Regions from separate parts of the Sporosarcina sp. Y1004 genome, predicted to be linked through region 1. Evidence: riboswitches for the same ligand, from Rfam matches in the RefSeq annotation. Region 1 holds a riboswitch; the other holds the start of a gene.
The links. Region 1 has a riboswitch for cobalamin ahead of AC25Y6_RS15220 (ABC transporter substrate-binding protein). Riboswitches for the same ligand answer to the same signal wherever they lie in the genome.
Positions count from the first base shown of each region.

Region 2: another riboswitch for cobalamin. It lies ahead of AC25Y6_RS08260 (ribonucleoside-diphosphate reductase subunit alpha); the one in region 1 lies ahead of AC25Y6_RS15220 (ABC transporter substrate-binding protein).

Region 1 is NZ_JBYHFQ010000025.1:27,686-34,537, reverse strand. Features, by position in the region: gene AC25Y6_RS15230 (YwiB family protein) at 1-158, shown strand, start outside; gene argS (arginine--tRNA ligase) at 155-1,822, shown strand; cobalamin riboswitch at 2,009-2,192, shown strand; gene AC25Y6_RS15220 (ABC transporter substrate-binding protein) at 2,313-3,278, shown strand; gene AC25Y6_RS15215 (FecCD family ABC transporter permease) at 3,271-4,266, shown strand; gene AC25Y6_RS15210 (heme ABC transporter ATP-binding protein) at 4,268-5,740, shown strand; gene cbiB (adenosylcobinamide-phosphate synthase CbiB) at 5,740-6,696, shown strand; gene AC25Y6_RS15200 (pyridoxal phosphate-dependent aminotransferase) at 6,683-6,852, shown strand, end outside.
Region 2 is NZ_JBYHFQ010000008.1:131,820-138,671, forward strand. Features, by position in the region: gene AC25Y6_RS08245 (MBL fold metallo-hydrolase) at 1-146, shown strand, start outside; gene AC25Y6_RS08250 (YndM family protein) at 223-726, shown strand; gene AC25Y6_RS08255 (hypothetical protein) at 900-1,064, opposite strand; cobalamin riboswitch at 1,221-1,404, shown strand; gene AC25Y6_RS08260 (ribonucleoside-diphosphate reductase subunit alpha) at 1,596-3,818, shown strand; gene AC25Y6_RS08265 (flavodoxin) at 3,803-4,243, shown strand; gene AC25Y6_RS08270 (ribonucleotide-diphosphate reductase subunit beta) at 4,198-5,259, shown strand; gene AC25Y6_RS08275 (DoxX family protein) at 5,921-6,328, opposite strand; gene AC25Y6_RS08280 (alpha/beta hydrolase) at 6,352-6,852, opposite strand, start outside.

The sequences.
Region 1 (6,852 bases):
CGACTTTCAATTTGGTTGTCAAAACGGAAGAGCTTTCATTTACGGAAGAAGAGGACAATACGGGAGGTCGCTTCAACGTCAACTATGAGTTGCATGCAGAAGGATCGCTTCTCGGAACGTACAAACTTACTATTACATACACGGAGGGAACACTATGAATGCAGTAGAACAAATTCAACAAGAAGTGAAAAATGCATTGCGTCAAGCAGTAATTGACGCAGGTCTGGCGGAAGAAACAGCGATACCGGACATTATGCTTGAAACACCGAATAACAAAGACAATGGCGATTACGCAACCAACATTGCGATGCAACTGACAAAATTGGCGAAAAAGCCACCACGTGTAATTGCAGAAGCGATTCTTGAAAAGTTAAATACAGAAGACACTGCCATCAAATCGATTGAAATTGCAGGACCAGGCTTTATTAATATCAAATTAAAAACGGATTACTTAGGCGGCATCGTCAAGACCGTTCTTGAACAAGGCGAAAACTATGGCCGTTCAAATTTCGGCAATAAACAAAAAGTCCAAGTCGAATTCGTTTCTGCCAATCCAACAGGTGACCTTCACCTTGGTCATGCACGCGGAGCTTCCCTTGGCGATTCTCTATCCAACGTTCTCGATTTTGCAGGCTACGATGTAGCGCGTGAATACTACATTAACGACGCGGGTAATCAAGTGCACAACTTGGCGAAATCTGTAGAAACACGTTATTTCCAAGCGCTTGGTTTGGATAAAGAAATGCCGGAAGACGGCTACCAAGGTCCGGATATAATTAATATCGGGAAAATGCTAGCAACTGAATTTGGCGATAAATACGTCAACACGCCAGATGAAGACCGTTATGCATTCTTCCGCCAATACGGCCTTGCTCATGAATTAGAGAAGCTAAAGACGGACCTTGCCAACTTCCGTGTGTCGTTTGATGTGTGGTTCTCAGAAACGTCATTATATGAAAATGGCAAAATCGACGTTGCTCTCGATAAATTACGTGCCAATGGCCATGTCTTCGAAGAAGATGGCGCAACATGGTTCCGTTCAACAACTTTCGGTGATGACAAAGACCGTGTACTCATTAAAAACGATGGTACATACACATATTTGACACCGGATATCGCGTACCATGAAGACAAATTGTTCCGTGGATTTGATAAACTTATCAATATTTGGGGCGCAGATCACCACGGTTATATTCCGCGGATGAAAGCGGCAATCGAAGCACTTGGCTACGGTGACGACACACTCGAAGTCGGCGTCGTACAAATGGTTCAATTGTATAAAGATGGCGAAAAATTCAAAATGAGCAAGCGTACAGGGAAAGCCGTTACGTTGCGTGAATTGGTTGAAGAAGTTGGCTTGGACGCGGTCCGGTACTTCTTTGCAATGCGTTCGGGCGACTCCCAAATGGACTTCGATCTCGACCTTGCCATTTCCCAGTCCAATGAAAACCCTGTGTACTACGCACAATATGCGCATGCACGGATTTCATCGATTTTACGTCAGGCTGAAGAAAATGGAATGTCTGCTTCTGTTGAGCATGTTTCTTTATTGCAAGCTGAAAAAGAATTGGAATTGCTGAAGAAAATTGGGGACTTCCCGCAAGTTATCAGTGACGCGGCAAGAATCCGTTCACCACACCGTGTTGCTACGTTCATCCAGGAACTAGCCGCGACTTTCCATAGTTTCTACAATGCAGAAAAAGTGTTGGATCCGGATAATCGTGAATTATCGGAAGCCCGTCTAGCGCTAATCACAGTCACACGCACAACGATTGCTAACGCACTGAAACTGATTGGTGTTTCTGCACCGGAAAAAATGTAATAAACAAAAGCGCAGGGCGCCGTCCAGACGTTCCTTAACTTTCAATATGACCGCCACACCAAAGAAGTTTGCCTCTTTGGTGTGGCGGTTTTTGTAATGGACAAAAACCCCCTGAGTTGCCCGAATATCGACAAGTTATGCTACCGACAGGCAAAAAAATGTAGTATACTGAATTTTGAACAAAAAATACATACCAAACATAAAGGTGCCCCGTTTAAAAGACGGGGTTAAAAGGGAAGCCGGTTCAATGCCGGCGCGGTCCCGCCACTGTAAGTGTGAGCAAGTCGCATTGAGTCACTGGAAACAATCCGGGAAGACGCGACAAGCCTTGAACACGAGCCAGGAGACCTGCCTTTATGGATCACACGTACCCTACGAGGATAGGATTGGTGGAAATCGGCGTCTCCGTGCGTCCAGATTTTTACTCAACTTATTCCTCCGTAGCAATTGCGGGGGATTTTTATTTGGCAAAAAACAGGAGGAAAACAACATGAAGAAGATTTGGCAATTGGGATTGACGGCTGTCTTTGCAGTATTCCTGCTCGCAGCATGCGGAGGGACTGCTACAGAAGATAAGCCGAAAGTGGACGAAACACCAAACGCAGAAGAGGTCAAAGCTGATTTCCCAATGACACTAACGGACGCGGTCGGCAATGAAATTACGTTAGAAAAAGCACCAGCAACAATTGTTTCGATGATGCCAAGCAATACAGAAATATTATTTGGACTTGGTCTTGCTGATGAAATCGTCGGCGTCAACGACTACGATGATTATCCCGAAGAAGCACTTGAAAAAGAGAAAATCGGCGGCCAGGAATTTAACGTCGAAAAAATCGTTTCGATGCAACCTGAAATCGTTTTTGCACATGAATCAGGACTTGGAATGGGCAAGGAAGGACTGCAACAAATCCGTGATGCAGGAATCACTGTCTTTGTTGTGAAAAACGCATTAAACTTTGATGAAACTTATACGACGATTGAAACAATCGGTAAAGCGACTGGTAAAACAGTGGAAGCAGAAAAAATCGTTACAGACATGAAAGCGAAAGTCGAAGAAGTGGTAGCGAAAACTGCAAAAGTTGAGAATAAAAAGACCGTTTTCGTTGAAACATCACCAGCTCCGGAAATTTACACACCAGGTAAAAATACATTCATGGATCAAATGCTTGAAATGATTGGCGCGGAAAATATCGCGGCCGATCAAGAAGGTTGGTTCATGATAGATTCGGAAGAAATCGTCAACCGCAATCCAGATGTGATTATTGTGTTATATGACTACATCGAAACGGCCGTCGCAGATGTTTATGCACGACCAGGTTTTGATTCTATTACGGCTATCAAAGAAGAAGCAGTGGTACAGGTTAAAGAAAATATCACAAGCCGTACAGGTCCACGTCTAGCGGACGGACTAGAAGAAATAGCGAAAGCCATCTATCCAGAGGCTTTCAGTGAGTAAGTCAAGCGTTGCCTACATCGTTTCTGCCGTCGCACTTGTTGTGGCGGTATGGCTCGGTGTTTCGATCGGATCTGTGCAAATACCGATTAGTACGTTATGGAATGCTGGGGCGGATGCAACAGCTTCAAACATATTGTGGAAGATTCGCATGCCGCGTGTCGTACTCGCTGGACTTGTTGGTGCGTCGCTCGCAATTTCAGGAGCTGCTTTTCAGGGTCTGCTGAAAAATCCGCTCGCTGATCCATATACCCTCGGAGTGTCATCCGGCGCCTCGGTCGGTGCTGTGATGACACTCTTTTTTGGTATTTCTATTCCGTTTCTAGGCACTTATACGCTTCCTATATTCAGTATGGTCGGTGCTGCACTGACGATGTTCCTTGTGCTCGGATTCGCACGTCTCGTGGACCGTGCAATGAGGATGGAAACAATTATTTTAACTGGAATTATTTTTGGTTCATTCCTCGGTTCTGTCTTGTCATTGATGATTGCGCTTACTGGAGAAGAGTTGCGGCAAATTATTGGTTGGCTTCTCGGCAGTGTATCGATGCGGGGCTGGAATTACATAACGATGATATTGCCGTTTGTTGTCATCGGGTCCTTCATGTTGTGGCTGAACCGCCGCGAATTAAATGCGATGCTATTCGGGGAAGAACGGGCACATTACTTAGGCGTCAATGTGAAACGACGTAAATTCAGCATTTTAATCGGGGGATCTATCCTTACCGGTTCTGCAGTCGCGGTGTCAGGTACGATTGGATTTGTTGGGCTCGTTGTTCCGCATATGACAAGATTATTATGGGGCTCGGATCACCGCCACCTACTGCCGTTATCATTCATGAATGGTGCGACATTGCTTATCATTTGTGATCTGATTGCACGGACAATTATTGCGCCGACGGAACTTCCGGTTGGTGTAATTACTGCCTTTATCGGTGCGCCGGTTTTCGCATTCATCTTTTATAAACAACGAAGGGCAGGAGGAATGTGACATGTTAAACGTCGAAAATCTTTCCGGCGGTTACGGCAAAGAACCAATCGTGCAATCGGTGACGTTCCATGTCCCTAAAGGGGAAGTACTTGGAATACTCGGTCCAAACGGCAGTGGAAAATCAACGCTGTTAAAAATCATTTCTGGCATTCTCCCGAAGGAATCGGGTTCTGTCCAAATTGAAGGGCAAGATGTATCGAGTTACTCGCAAAAAGAATTCGCCAGAAGAGTGGCAGTCCTGCCGCAACTGCATGCCGTCGCATTTTCCCACACTGTACGTGAAACGGTAGAACTAGGGCGTTATCCACATCAGTCAGGGTTATTTTCTTCGTGGTCGGATGAAGACGAGCGTGCTGTCACAGAAGCATTGAGCAGTATGGAAATCACGCGCTACGCTGAGAACGCCATTGAATTGCTATCGGGCGGTGAACAACAGCGTGTTTTCGTAGCGCAAGCGCTTGCTCAGGAAGCGCCGATTTTATTGCTCGACGAACCAACAAATCACTTGGACATCGCGCATCAGCAACAACTTCTGGACACGATTCGTAAACAGGCAATCGATAAAGGCCTGACAGTCATTTCTGTATTCCATGACATAAACTTGGCGTCATTGTACTGTGATCGACTGCTGTTGATGAATAAAGGGGAAATCGTTAAAATCGGTGCACCGCAGGATGTCGTGAAAGAAGGAGAAATCGAGTCTGTTTATGGCGCGCGTGTCAAATCACAGCCTCATCCTGAACTACCGAAGCCTCAAATTACATTGTTACCAGACACGAATGAAGAAATGAAACCTTTTACCATCGTAAGAGAAGACTTTTCGATATCATCAAACTATGTTGCGCTCAGAACACACCATCCGTTGAAAACAATCTCTTCTGCAGTCCACAATGCTGGAATGGGTTGGTATCGATCGTTTGTTAATCGGCATGTTGACGCTGATTACAATGTAGATGATGTCAAAGCTGAAAATGCATCTTATCTCGAGAGTCAAGGTTTTCATCTGGCGGAAACGGTCGGTATGATGACTGCTGTCACAACGGAGCATGCAGAAGTCAAGGAATACAAAGGCGATTTCGGCACGATCCTTATTGCGGTTACAGCCGGAGTCGGGAATGCTGTAGACGTTTCGCAAGCACTTACGCGTGACGAAAAACCCCGCGTTGGTACGATTAATACTTGGGTGATTATCAATGGTCAATTGCCAGACGAAGCATTTATCCAAGCGATGATTACTGCAACGGAAGCGAAAGTGAAAGCACTTCAAACGGAATCCATTATGGATCCGCTCACCGGCACAGCTGCTACGGGCACTTCAACAGATAGCCTGCTTGTTGCATCGACTCAGCAAGGCGAATTTCTTCCATATGCAGGTCCAATCACGGAACTAGGGAAACTGATTGGCCATGGTGTCTATGATTGCACAGTGACGGCGATCCGTGCATACAAAAAGGCGAAAGGGTGGACGACGTGATTCCTGCACACTTTATGGCCATCGCTATTGGTTTTCTGCTAGACAGGGTAATTGGAGATCCCCCGAAATGGCCGCATCCCGTCCGCTGGATTGGAACGTTCATTTCCAAAATGACAGCAGTTTTGAATAAAGGACGATTCCGTACATTGAAAGGGGCATTTACACTTTTCCTCACCGTCGGAATTGTTCTATCCATTGTGTTTTTTCTGGTCGGAATGGCTTATCAATTCAACCTCTACATAGGGATTCTTGTAGAATCAGTACTCATCGCCGTCGGGCTTGCGCAGAAGAGTTTACGGGAAGCGGCGCTAGACGTTTATCTCCCGCTTTCTGAGAATGACTTACCGGCAGCGCGAACGAAGTTGTCTTGGATTGTTGGTCGTGACACCGATCAATTGAAAGAAAGTGGTATCGTTCGCGGCGCTGTGGAAACGGTGTCAGAAAATATTGCGGATGGTGTTACATCCCCTTTATTCTGGGCTTTTTTACTTGGAGCACCCGGGCTCTGGATGTACAAAGCGGTGAACACACTCGATTCGATGATTGGTTACAAAGACGAGCGTTTCGAGAAATTCGGGAAGTTTTCCGCCCGCGCAGACGATTTATTGAATTTCATCCCAGCACGCATAACGGGTTTATTAATCATTTTATATGCGCCGAATAAAGGCAAGATACCTTTCGGGAAACGGTTTTCCGGATGGAGTAAGGATGCAAGAAAACATCCAAGCCCGAACAGCGGATTTTTAGAAGCGGCAACAGCATGGCAACTTGGCGTTACACTTGGCGGAGCGAGTACCTATCAGAAAGTCCTATCAAAGCGTCCAGAACTCGGCCCAGGAAACAGTACACTGACGGCAATACATATCAAACAAACTATTACACAGATGCATGTCGTGTCTTTCATTTTTTGGATGGTACTAACAATGATTGGAGTGGTATTCTATGCAGTTGCCTGAACACGGTGCAAATCCGCACAGCGTATACGTAAAATTAGGAATACAACCGCCTGCACAGCTGCTCGACTTCAGTGAAAACGTTAATCCAGCAGGACCTCCTGAATCCATTACACAGATGTGGCCGGATTTACTCGGAAGTCTGACGGCTTATCCGAA
Region 2 (6,852 bases), on a different contig from region 1:
AAGGCTTAAAACCTGCTGTTGCAGTAACGGGACATGGGTTACCGATGGCTGGCGACTTGTTGGCGGACAATTTACGGAAGCTTGTAGAAGAGTTTGACCGTATCGCGATACCTGACTATGGAAAATATGTTGATAAAAATCTTTAGTGACTCAACCTAGCTTACCTTAGAAATAGCCTATAAGTATTGGAATAATTCAATTCAGATTGGAGGTACGTAACTGGTGAAAACGATTACAGCACTGATAATTAAATTTATAATGATTACAGTTGTGTTATGGATTGTTTTGGGGCTTTATGGTGTTTCATTTGGAGATATTATGCTCACAAGTGTTTTAGTGACAGGTGTTTCATTTCTCGGAGACATGTTTATATTGCCCCGTATTAAAAATATAGGTGCCACAATAGCCGATTTTATTTTGGCGCTCGTTATGATCTGGTTGGTGGGTATCTATTTTTACGAACAGCCCATCCAATTAGGCATGGCGGCTTTACTATCCGCGATTATTATTGCTGCGGGGGAATTTGTATTTCATAAATATTTACAAAATCAGGTTCTCACTGATGACAAAGTGGCTCCTGAAAAAAATGATATTTCTTACCAAAAAGGTAATATGCAGACTGAATTTGGATCGGAAGTTGATATCAAGAAGCCGGAAGAGGATAAGCCGACAGACAAGAATCATAAGCAAAGACCGAAAAAACGGAGAAAGAAAAATCCTTATTAAAGTGGCTCCTCATGATGAAAACACCAGATTTCCAAAAGGGTCTGGTGTTTTTTTGATTTTATCGAATTGCCTTTGGTGATCTCATCTCACAAAACCATCCCCGTCCTCAAAGAAAAGAAGGAGTGCTTTCGAACTGACGGGAAATGTGACATAGTAATTCATACCAATCAAACTTAGGGAAACACTGTAACCGGATTGACTCCGATTGTTTCACTGAATAGTAACAAACCTGAGATAAATACGACTGCACCTGTATCAACAAGCACTTTGCCCTGCAAAAGGCACTCCCCATAAGAACCATTGGATGTAGGAAATGGATTGGCTCGACGTGCTTTCAAGCAAGCCGATACCGATCAGATGCGATCCCGCAGCAATTAAATTGGCGGATGTGCTCATTAATATAATGACAGGCGCAAATCATCAAACTGCTTATTGCCTATTGAATTTCAAAACACAACATGTTAGGGTGTAATAAGAGTTCGAGACACTACATATAGTATTTAACGATGGAATGGTACCGATATCGGTTTAAAAGGGAATCCGGAAAATCCGGAGCTGTCCCCGCAACTGTAAGCGCAGACGACCGCCGAAAGAGCCACTGTGGAGAAATTTCATGGGAAGGCTGGGCAGGAAGAGTGAAGCGTGAGCCAGGAGACCTGCCTTCCATCGTCAAGCGACACTTTCTTCGGGGGTTGAGAGGTGGAAGCGAACGGGATACCGTCCGTCTACCGTCTACCTTCTATACTCGGAGATTAGTAGCGTGTGGTCCCATTCTGTTTCCTATAAAAAACCCATGAGCGATGGCTCTACCGAAAAGGTGGAGCTATCGTTTTTTTGTGTCTATACAATCATGAAAGGAGACAATAATGATGACAACTAAAGTGATGAGAACCGATATGGACAGGCTACTTGATGAGTTACAAAATGAGTTTGGAAGAGAGGAATTATGGCCATTGCTTATCGCAAGTGAGCGATGGTACCTGAAATACCCTGAGGGGGCTGCATCAGAATGGGCCAAGGCAATGACGTTAGAATCACTTAGCAATATGGACGAGGCATCGTCGTATTGGACGTTCGTAGCTGCACGAATTCATCTGCGTGATGTCTACAACCGTCAGGAACTGCAACGGGGGGCAAAGGTCTACACAGACTTTGCAGGACATGTTGCCCGGCTTGTCGATAAAGGGTTATATACTTCTACGTTAACGCAGAAATATTCAAAAGAAGATCTCATCATTCTGGGTAATCTCATTGAACCGGAACGGGATAAATTATTTACATATATCGGATTAAAAACGCTTATGGACCGATATGCGGCTGTTGATTTTAATAAACAATCAGTTGAACTTCCCCAGGAGCGTTGGCTTATTATTGCGATGACACTGATGCAGGATGAGATGGAGAACCGGCTCGAAAAAGTTGCTGAATCGTATTGGGCTATGAGCAATTTGTATATGACAGTTGCCACACCGACATTGTCGAATGCCGGTAAACCACATGGTCAATTATCGAGTTGTTTCATCGATTCAGTCGATGATTCTTTGCAAGGTATCTACGAAAGTAATACGGACATTGCTAACTTGTCTAAATATGGCGGTGGCATCGGTGTATATATGGGGAAGGTTCGGAGTCGTGGTTCTTCTATCCGCGGATTTAAAGGTGCTTCGAGCGGTGTACTTCCATGGATTAAACAGTTGAACAACACAGCCGTTAGCGTAGATCAATTGGGTCAACGGCAAGGTGCTATCGCTGTCTATCTCGATGTTTGGCACAAAGACATCTTCACGTTCCTAGATCTTAAACTAAATAATGGGGATGAACGGTTGCGTGCGCATGATATTTTCACGGGTGTCTGTCTCCCTGATATCTATATGGAACAAGTCGATGCGCGGGGAGAGTGGCATCTGTTCGATCCGCATGAAGTTCGAACAATCATGGGGTATTCCCTTGAGGACTTCTACGACGAAAAAAGAGGTACAGGCTCATTCCGTGAGAAATACGAAGAGTGCGTCAATCATCCTGAACTGAGTCGAGAAATCGTACCGGCCATCGATCTTATGAAACGAATTATGCGCAGTCAATTGGAAACAGGAACGCCGTACATGTTTTACCGCGATGAAGTAAACCGCGCGAATGCGAACAAGCATGAAGGCATGATTTATTCATCGAATCTTTGTACAGAGATTACTCAAAATATGAGCCCAACTCAATTTGAGTCTGTCACGCTCGAAGACGATATCGTTGTTACGCGTTCCAAACCGGGCGATTTCGTCGTATGTAACTTATCGTCCATCAACCTTGGACGAGCGGTTCCGGCGAGCGTTTTGGAAAGACTCATTACAATCCAAGTGCGCATGCTTGATAACGTCATCGATCTTAACAAAATACCAGTTGTCCAAGCGCAGCGAACGAACGCGCGTTACCGTGGAATCGGTCTCGGTACATTTGGCTGGCATCATTTACTTGCCTTGCAAAACATTCAATGGGAATCAAACGAAGCTGTGGATTACGCAGATAAACTATATGAGAAAATCGCCTTTTTGACGATAAAAGCTTCGATGGAACTGGCTACAGAAAAGGGATCCTACCCGTTATATGAGGGGTCGGACTGGCAGTCAGGAGTCTATTTCGAAAATAAGAAATACGATACGAGGGAATGGCGCGAACTCCGCATTGATGTTGCAACAAATGGTATGCGAAATGGTTACTTGATGGCAATTGCACCAAATAGCTCGACGTCCATCATTGCCGGATCAACTGCTTCAATCGATCCCGTATTCAAACCGTTTTATCATGAGGAAAAGAAAGATTATAAGCTGCCAGTTGTAGCACCTGACCTTAACCACAATACGTACGATGTGTACCGCCGCTCCGCGTATATCGTTGATCAGCGCTGGTCAATCAAACAAAACGCCGCAAGACAGCGTCATATTGACCAAGCAATTTCTTTCAACATCTATGTCCCAAATACAATCCGTGCGTCTGTTCTTCTCGAACTTCATTTACAGGCTTGGAAGTCTGGCATGAAAACAACGTATTATACGCGTTCAACAGCGACGGATATCGAAGAGTGTGAATGGTGTCATTCTTAATCGTTTACGCTACGTGGAGCGGGAATACACAGGAAGTCGCCGAATTAATCCAGGAAACGCTGGCCACTGAAAATCTCGAAGTGACAATGCATCGAATCGGTGGGGGAGTCATTCCGAACCCCAGTGATTTTGATGCGATGCTGCTCGGATCATTCACGTGGGAACAGGGCGCAACGCCTAACGAAGTAAAAGACTTTGTAGCTGACGTGGGGTATAAACCCGATAATGTCTATGTCTTTGGAACGGGTGATACCCAATTCGGCGGCGATGCACTATTTTGCCATGCGGCAGTAAAGTTGGCACGATTTTATGGATCTACATTTAACCCCCTCAAAATCGAGCAAAGTCCGCGCGGTGTACAAGAGAAAAAAGTAATTGAATGGTCGAAGGGAGTCCTGGAACATTGGAAAAACTTAAACGGGTAAAGGTATTGGAACCAATGCATCCCAATAAATCAACAGCTATTTTCGGTGGAAAAGCAAGCGGTATCCTCAACTGGAATGACCTTGCACATCCCCATTTCTATACATTAAGGCAACAAATTCGTTCGCTATTCTGGACGGCGAATGAAGTCGATTTGACGCAAGACGTAAAGCAGTTTTCGACACTGACAAAGCCGGAACAAGATGCATTTCTCAAAATCATTGGCTTACTTGCAACACTTGACGGTCCGCAGACGACAATCGCTTTGAAAATGGCGGATTACACAACCGATCCTTCCGTCAAATCAATCATGGCGACAATTGCCGATCAGGAGAGTGAACACAATCATTCTTACGCTTACGTATTGTCCTCGGTGACTACGTTAAATAAACAGATGGCTTCATTTGAAATGGGCCGCTCAGACGAAGTACTATTGAAGCGCAACGAGCGCATCGTCGAGGTATACAACGATTTCGCAGAGCATCCCACGATTGAATCGGCATTGAAAGCAATGGTCTATACGACGTTACTTGAAGGGTTGTTTTTCTACAGTGGATTCGCATTCTTCTACAATCTCGCGCGCAATCAAAAAATGGTTGGCACATCGACAATGATATCGTACATTAATCGTGATGAACTGCAGCATGGTAAAGCAATCAGCGACATATTTCGTGCGGCACTTGCGGAGAACCCAGTACAAAATACAGATGAATTCACGGCGTGGATTTACGAACAGTTCAAGCACTCAGTCGAGCAGGAAGTTATTTGGAGTCGTTACGTTTTAGTAGACATCGAAGGGATTGACCTTGTAGAAATGGAAGGGTATGTGAAATACCGAGCAAACAAAATGTTACGTATGCTTGGGCTCAGTGAAATTTATCCTGACTTCACGGATAATCCGATGAAGTGGATTCGGGCTTATGTCGATAGTTTTGACGACACCAAAACTGATTTCTTTGAACAATCTTCACGGCAATACGTTAAAACCAGTGATTTGAATGGGTTTGATGATTTGTAATGTAAAAAAGTGTAAATCCGCTATTTTCACGTGATTATTTCCGGCCAGCTTTCAGCGAAATGATTACGACACTTTTACCGAAAAAGGTGGGACAAAAAGTGACTCTGTCACTTCTTGCCCCACCTTTTTCGGTTATCCTATTGTGATTAATCGCCTGTCGCGTACCTACAATACTCAAGTGAAAAATGCAGTTGCTTTTGAAGAACAGAATAGATAACTATCTATAAAAAGTGTAAGTGCCCGAAGATGAAATTTCGGGCACTCTAGCACGATGTATATTGTATTCTCTGCTTTACACTATAAGAAAGTGATACTTCCTAAAATAAAAATAGAGAATTGATAGTAGAAGAATTGAGCGGTCAAAATTGTATCTTTGACCGCTACTCTCCAGGTAAGAAGCGAGCTATTCTTTCGTCCCAAAAAGCTTCAGCACTATCTTGTACTGTGTCTTTGGAGAGCGACGTATGAACAAAAACCATACGATTACCGAAAAAATAAGAAGGGATGCGACGAAGTCGCATCCCTTCTTATCAAGACATCTCGATAATGTTATATAGTTCGTTTAATTCAAAGCGAACCAAAAGCAATTCTACACGTAGTGCCTAGTATGTGGTCAATTAATATACTGGTTATCTTTGGTTAATCAACGTGATTTAGTAACTTATTTCTCCGTTTTTTTATTAAATACAGCTTCATCCACTGACCAAAGCTTGCTTCCGTTTACAGCTAAAAATATCGCAATTACTAAAAATGCAAGGTCGAGTTCGTAGCCAGCCATTTCCGGAGTACCTAAGAATCCAATGGCGAGTTTAGATTTCAGTATTGCTCCAACCATGATTAAAGCGAGCAGTGCAGAAACAATTCTTGTTCCAAGTCCTAAAATGAGTGCAGCACCACCTACCAATTCAACCGAAGCAACAACATACGCTAAAAATCCTGGAATGCCGATACTATCAAACCAACCAACAGTATTTTCGATTCCACCTTGGAATTTAACAAATCCGTGTACAAAGAAGCTTATTCCCAAAACAATTCTTAACAAAAATGTAGTTAAATTTAATTTATTCATCTTTATTTCCCCCTAATTTTTCTTTATCTATTGGATATATTATTGAACCATGCCGTGAAATCATTGAAGTTTTCGTTGGAAACTGTATGACCTTCGGGATATTTGCTAAATGTTGAAGTGGCTCCATTTTGACTGTAAAATGCTTCCGCATCAACGCCCCATTCAAACGGAAGAACTTGATCATGCTTGCCGTGTGAGATGAATGCTGAGACTCCATCAAGTGATTGAATGTCATACTCTTCTTTTACGAAAGCAGGAATATAACCGCTAAGCGCAATGATTCCTTTTATACGATTTCCAAGCTTCAATCCAAGAGTCATGGACAAGATTGCACCTTGACTGAAGCCCATGAAAAAGACCTTACGTGCATCGATTGGGTAGTTTTCTACCGCGTATTCGATGAAGTTTTCAAGTTTATTTACAGCATCGTCAAATGCGTCTCTATGTGGATTCCCGAATCCTTGAATAGTGAAAAATGCATTACCTGGCGGCTGTTGGAGAGGACCCCTTATACTAAAAACAAA